Regions from separate parts of the Rossellomorea sp. NS-SX7 genome, predicted to be linked through region 1. Evidence: riboswitches for the same ligand, from Rfam matches in the RefSeq annotation. Region 1 holds a riboswitch; each other region holds the start of a gene.

The links. A riboswitch is a leader RNA that binds a small molecule or an ion and turns the genes downstream of it on or off. The one in region 1 is predicted to bind S-adenosylmethionine.
Region 2: linked by a shared signal. The riboswitch ahead of ACUXV2_RS09010 (Fur-regulated basic protein FbpA) and the one ahead of ACUXV2_RS07830 (methionine biosynthesis PLP-dependent protein) in region 1 are both predicted to bind S-adenosylmethionine.
Region 3: linked by a shared signal. The riboswitch ahead of metK (methionine adenosyltransferase) and the one ahead of ACUXV2_RS07830 (methionine biosynthesis PLP-dependent protein) in region 1 are both predicted to bind S-adenosylmethionine.

What each region holds. Positions count from the first base shown of each region.
Region 1 covers NZ_CM128249.1:1,609,498-1,611,768, reverse strand. Annotated here, with positions in the region: gene metC (cystathionine beta-lyase) at 1-231, opposite strand, end outside; gene ACUXV2_RS07830 (methionine biosynthesis PLP-dependent protein) at 224-1,345, opposite strand; SAM riboswitch class I at 1,437-1,539, opposite strand; gene ACUXV2_RS07825 (tryptophan--tRNA ligase) at 1,667-2,271, opposite strand, start outside.
Region 2 covers NZ_CM128249.1:1,831,741-1,834,011, reverse strand. Annotated here, with positions in the region: gene ACUXV2_RS09015 (protoporphyrinogen oxidase) at 1-920, opposite strand, end outside; SAM riboswitch class I at 1,264-1,374, shown strand; gene ACUXV2_RS09010 (Fur-regulated basic protein FbpA) at 1,486-1,707, shown strand; gene ACUXV2_RS09005 (four-helix bundle copper-binding protein) at 1,742-2,068, opposite strand.
Region 3 covers NZ_CM128249.1:3,014,028-3,016,298, reverse strand. Annotated here, with positions in the region: gene pckA (phosphoenolpyruvate carboxykinase (ATP)) at 1-268, opposite strand, end outside; SAM riboswitch class I at 728-873, shown strand; gene metK (methionine adenosyltransferase) at 1,111-2,271, shown strand, end outside.

The DNA.
Region 1 (2,271 bases):
AGATGAAAAAGCAAACCCTTTAATACCACCTTCGAGTTCTGCAATTGTATCTTCCAACGCTTCCCTGGTCGGATTTCCAGACCGGCTGTAATCATACGTCCCAAATCGGTCAAAATCATTCTGATGAAAAGTGGTTGCGTGGTACAGTGGTGTAGAAACCGCTCCAGTATGGGCATCGTATCCGTGAGAATGAAGCAGGGAAGTTTGCACTGAGTACGTTTTTTCACTCATGTATAAGCACCTCTCCTCTTAATTGATTGAACACGTTCTCCAAATCTGAAATGATATCCTCCACATTCTCAATCCCGACTGAAAACCTCAAGAGTCGGTTACATATACCGAGTGTAACCCTTTCACCTTCAGGAATATCAGCATGGGTCTGGGTTGCAGGATACGTAATGAAGCTTTCAACCCCGCCAAGACTTTCAGCGAACGTAATCACCTCTAATTTCTCAAGGAAAGGCCCTACCCATTCTTCCTTTGAGATCCGAAAAGACAGCATTCCGCCTCTGCCGGTATATAGGACATCAGTCACGCAATCGTGATGAGTCAAATACTCTGCAATTTCAATCGCATTTTTTTCATGCCTGGCCATTCGCAAGCTAAGGGTTTTCATGCCGCGGAGTAACAGCCAACAGTCAAATGGTGAAAGTACGGCACCGATTGAATTCTGAATGGTAAATAGCTTCTCTCCCAATTCTTCATTTCTGACGATGACCGCACCCGCAAGCACGTCATTGTGACCGCCTAAATATTTTGTAGCACTGTGAACGACGATATCGGCACCTTCTGTAATTGGCTTTTGCAGGATTGGCGTGTAAAATGTGTTATCCACAATCAGCAATAACCCGTTTTCTTTTGCGATGGAGGAAACGGTGGAAATATTGGTTTCATTCATTAATGGATTGGTTGGAGTCTCGATGAATATCGCTCTGGTCTTTTCGTTTATCTTCTCGACAACACGGCTTTCTTCATGAGTATCCACGAAATGAAACCTGATACCATATTGACTTTGATACTGTAGGAATAAACGATAGCTTCCCCCATATAAGTCCTGGGAGACAATTAATTCATCTCCAGATGAGAATAGGCTCAGCACAGCCTGAATGGCTGCCATTCCCGAGCTGAAGGCAAAAGCTCTATTGCCTTCCTCCAAAAGGGCGAGTGTATCTTCCAGAATGGACCTGGTGGGATTTCCAGTCCGGGAATAATCAAATCCTGATGATTGACCGATCCCCTTGTGCTCATATGCCGTTGACAAGTGAATGGAGGGACTTACAGCTCCTGTCCCTGCGTCCGTACGATTTCCTGATTGAACGAGAATGGTATCGATGTGTTTTTTCATATTTTTCACTCCTTTTCTTATTTAACGAAAAGGGATATAAAAACAAAAAACCTTCTTATCAATATAAGAAGGTTTCAGTCGTTCATTCTCCCTCTTATCGTCCAAGTTGAATTCAACTTGCTGGAATTAGCACCATGCCATAGCTGGTTGCTGAGGTGTCACAGGGCCAGTCCCTCTACCTCTCTGGATAAGAATCTATTTGGTTTTATGGAAATCAACATTCACTTTGCTAAAATAACTTCTTCATAACTTACAACATACTTTATTAAATGTCAATGAAAATTATGAATACTTTAAAAAATACATCAATTCATCTGAAGGTTATTGCAAGCCGATTTTTATTTTTACTTCTTCCAAAAACGGCCTGGCTTTCTGTCTTGCTTTTTCCGCACCTGCTTGTAGAATTTCATTAAGTTTTTCAGGTGTTTCCATTAATTCATTATACTTTTGCCGCGGCTCTTCCAAGCGTGCATTCATCACGTCAAACAGTTCTTTCTTCGCTTGGCCCCATGAGATTCCAGATGTGAAACGCGACCTCATTTCATTTATTTGATCTTCTGCAGCAAACTCTTTATATAATGTGAAAATGATGGAATCATCCGGATTTTTCGGTGCCTCAGGCGGCGTGGAATCCGTCTTGATCTTATTGATCAGTTTTTGCAGTTTTTTCGGTTCCTCGAATAATGGAATGGTATTGTTATAGCTTTTACTCATTTTTCGACCGTCCAGACCCGGGAGAACAGCGGTTTCTTTCTCGATCACATGTTGGGGCAGAGTGAATGTATCACCATAGGTATGATTGAAATTCTCAGCGATATCCCTTGCGATTTCAACATGCTGTATTTGATCCTTCCCGACTGGAACAAGGTCAGTTTGGAAAAGCAGGATATCCGCAGACATTAATATCGGATACGTAAATACCCCCA
Region 2 (2,271 bases), 220 kb from region 1:
ACGTATATACTCGTCAGGGAAGAATTTTTTAATTGACAGAAATGTTGATCCATTAGAGGATCGTTCATAATCTTTTGCGTAATATCATGCGTTGTAGAAAATACTACATAATCGGCATACAAACTCTTATCATCTGCAAAAGTCAGCTCGTAGCGGTCGTTTTGCTTCTTTAATCCTGTAAGTTCAGCACCTTTTACAATGTCAGCATCTTTTATGACCTGTTCCATTCGCTCGATCAGTGTAGATAATCCACCTCGGAAAGAGATGAATTTTCCTTTGGAGGAACTTTTGAATTTCTCTTTATTTTCAGCAAGACCTTTGATAATACTTCCATATCGGTTCTTGTAATCCAAAAGGTATGGAAGTGTGGTCGACATCGTCAGGTCATGAAGATTGCCTGAGTAAACACCAGATAATACAGGAGCGATTTGGTTCTTGACTAGCTCACGGCCGAAGAACGCTTCCAGAAATTCACCAACCGAACTGTCTTTTGTAAACATCTTGTTGGGAGTTTCCAAATCCTTTAATGCTTCACGTTTTCCCTCTTCTGAAACCAGCGTACTTTCCATTAACGATTCAATACTCATTGGGATGCCGAAAATGGTATCCTCAGGAATTTTATGCAGCTCCCCGTTTGTGTAGATATAAGATGTTCCAGTTTCGTTATAAACAAGCTCATCTTCAAGCTTCAATTCCTCTATAAAAGGGAGCACACCTTCATTACGGGCAACAATCGAATCAGCACCCGTTTCCATAATGAATGGTTGTTCCTTCACGGATTTTATCTTTCCGCCCAGCTCCTGATCACGCTCAACCAGGGTCAATTCGATATCAATTTTCTGTTCTCTTTTTAATTTATCGAGATGGTACATTGTGGTCAGTCCTGTAACGCCCCCGCCCACTACAACAACCTTTTTCATCGTACTTCACTCCAAATGCAGGTTTATACCATTAGCCTATCATTTTTTCTTGTGAAATCATAAACAAATAGGGAAATTATTGTGTCCTTTTATTGAAAGTTGTGTGTACGTGCTTCAGGAAGATTTAGCTATAGGCTATTGATTCAAACTGCACCTTAAAAAACTGCGGTGTAAGCGATTGGGTTTATATGAATTATAAAAAGGAGCCTTGCTTTTCACTTTTGAGATACCTCGATTGCAACATCTCATCCACCTATGGAATCAGCTTCCATCAACTAATCCCTACTTGACAACTAAGAATACTATGTATTAAAGTATACTTAATACAAACGAATCATTATATAGCTTATCAAGAGAGGCATAGGGACTGGCCCGATGAAACCTCAGCAACAGATTCTACGGTAGTGGGACACTGTGCTAATTCCATCAAGCGGAAAGCTTGAGAAGATAAGGTGAAGTATAAATCGGTTAAAACCTTCTTCTTATCTTTGGAAGAAGGTTTTTTGTCATATAGGGATCAATACCTTCTCTCCTGCCGGATAAATAAAAAAAGGAGTGCAACACAATGGGACAAATCTTAGATCAGACTTTAGAAGCACGACGGGAGGAACTTATTAACAAACTGATCACCTACAACATTTTTAAGAAGAACGACAAGCAATTGTTTGAATTGACCCTTCATGAACTCGAAGATGAATATCAAGAAGTAAAATCACATTGCCATCCACACAGCAGCACTTCCTCCATCCATTGGAGAAATGTAAAGGCCCGTCCCTCGACGCGTTAAAGCGATGCAGGATGGACCTTCACATGATATACTCTTATGCGATGTTTCTGCAGGCATCTGCGCACGTAAAGCAGGCATCTGCGCATTTTTGACAGTGATCGTGGTCATGCTTTTTGCACTCGTTTCCGCAAGCTTCACAGATGGCTGCACATACCGAAGCAAGTTCTGTTGCAAACGGCGTCCCTCTTACCAGAGCCTGTTCTAAAAATCCGCACATGTCTGAGCATTCGCGGTCTAAACGGATACATTCCGCCATCATTTTGATATCGTCTTCCCCAAGGCATGCATCGTAACAATGATTACAAGCCTCCATACACTCATGTAATGTTTTAACTAAAGATTGATACTTTTCGTGTGACATTCCTTTCTTCCTCCTTGTACTAGTTTTTTTCATTCTTTATCCAGGTTTTATATTTTTTAAAGCAGTATTGGCATTTGTTTTATGATCATACATTGGAATAATTACCCGGATGGTCTATAGTTTCCCACCTTTTTTGCAGAAATTATGCATATCAGGGAAATGATCAGATTTTACTTAAATTTACGTAAGTTGTTAACATTACT
Region 3 (2,271 bases), 1.4 Mb from region 1:
ATTTATCGAATGATTCAGCAGAGATTGGCTGATTAACAGCTCCCCAATCAATTTTATCTTTTGTTGAAGGCTCCTCTACAATAAATTTATCTTTAGGAGAGCGCCCTGTGTATTTGCCAGTTTCAGCTCTGACCGCACCTGAAGAAGTTAAAACGCCTTCATTTCTATGAAGAACTCTTTCCACTAATTGTGAAACAGACAGTTGATTTTTGATATTTTGACCGCTAAGTAACTCTGTTAATTCACTAGACATGCTCACTGAATTCATTAGAACCCTTCCTTTATATAAATTTAACTACCACTTTGTTGTATCTTTTCAAAAATAGTATAACACAATTAATTTATTAGTCTATACTATTTAGCACTTTTTTATAATGTGACTTAAACTTGTAACAAATTCCTTGAAAAATGCAACTTATTTTTCCCTATCTAAGCAGTTTATGCTTGTCCATGAGAAATTCCTCATTCATATACCCACGTTTTCATGTTTCTTCTTATAAAAAGGTGTTCGCGTATAAACGCAGACCGTTTCGTTCCTCTGCAGGGACTTGACTCCAGTGGAAAACAGTGTGGGGCGCTGAGACTTGTCCAACTATAAAAGAAACTTCTTACTACAATAATGTATAGGATTATCCGGAAAATATTGATAAGGGCTGTTAAACTTTACATACTAAAAAATATTTGACACCCTTTAGTGTTAACGTTATTATTGTACCTTGAACGGATACTCTTATCCTGAGCTGGTGGAGGGAGCAGACCCTATGAAACCCAGCAACCTGCTAAATAGATAGTTGGTCCTTCTTGATTCAGGAAGGATCCCATGAAGCGAAGGTGCTAAACTGAGGCAAGGTGGACAACCTTGAACGATAAGAGAGAAAAGGCGCGGCTATGATGTGAAACCTTTCCTCTTTGTGCTTCTACCGAGGAAGGGTTTTTTCTATTTTATAGTGGAGCATTAATGATTAAATCTCATGTTTTTATATAAGGACGTCTTTCTCTTCCTTATAAAAAAACCATGTTTACTTCATACTACTTAGGGAAATGAGTACCGTATCTGTTTATAGGTTTTGTCGATTTAATATCGGCAAATATGCTTGAGGAGGAACCTTAATGTCAACAAAACGTCGTCTGTTTACATCTGAGTCCGTAACGGAAGGACATCCAGATAAGATTTGTGACCAAATCTCTGATTCAATTCTTGATGCCATTTTAACGAATGACCCGAATGCCCGCGTGGCTTGTGAAACGTCTGTTACTACAGGTTTAGTGCTTGTTGCAGGTGAAATCACCACAAATACTTATGTAGATATCCCTAAGATCGTTCGTGAAACGATCCGCGGAATCGGATACACTCGTGCGAAATATGGTTTCGATGCTGAAACTTGTGCAGTCCTGACATCAATCGATGAGCAATCTGCTGATATTGCCCAAGGTGTAGACCAGGCGCTTGAAGCACGTGAAGGACAAATGTCTGATAAAGAAATCGAAGCAATCGGTGCAGGGGACCAGGGTCTAATGTTCGGATTTGCCTGCAACGAAACGAAAGAGCTTATGCCTCTTCCGATTTCTCTTGCTCATAAACTATCCCGTCAGCTGACTGAAGTCCGTAAAGAAGAAATTCTTCCTTACCTTCGCCCGGACGGTAAAACTCAGGTTACGGTCGAGTATGACGAGAACGATAAGCCTGTGCGCATTGATACAATCGTCATTTCAACTCAGCACCATCCTGAGATTTCACTAGAGCAAATCCAGCGTAATCTGAAAGAGTATGTCATCGATCCGGTTGTTCCGAAAGAACTGATCGACGAAAACACAAAATACTTCATCAACCCGACTGGCCGTTTCGTAATCGGTGGACCTCAAGGGGATGCAGGTCTTACAGGCCGTAAAATCATCGTTGACACATACGGCGGATATGCACGTCACGGCGGCGGCGCATTCTCCGGTAAGGATGCGACGAAGGTTGACCGCTCTGCAGCATATGCAGCCCGCTATGTGGCTAAAAACATCGTTGCTGCCGGACTTGCTGAAAAATGTGAAGTTCAATTGGCATATGCAATCGGTGTAGCACAACCTGTATCCATCTCAGTTGATACATTCGGAACTGGCAAAGTTTCTGAGGATGTATTGGTTGACGTGGTACGCAATAACTTTGATCTACGCCCTGCCGGAATCATCAAGATGCTGGACCTTCGCCGTCCGATCTACAAGCAGACTGCTGCTTACGGACACTTCGGCCGCAACGATCTTGATCTTCCTTGGGAGCGTACC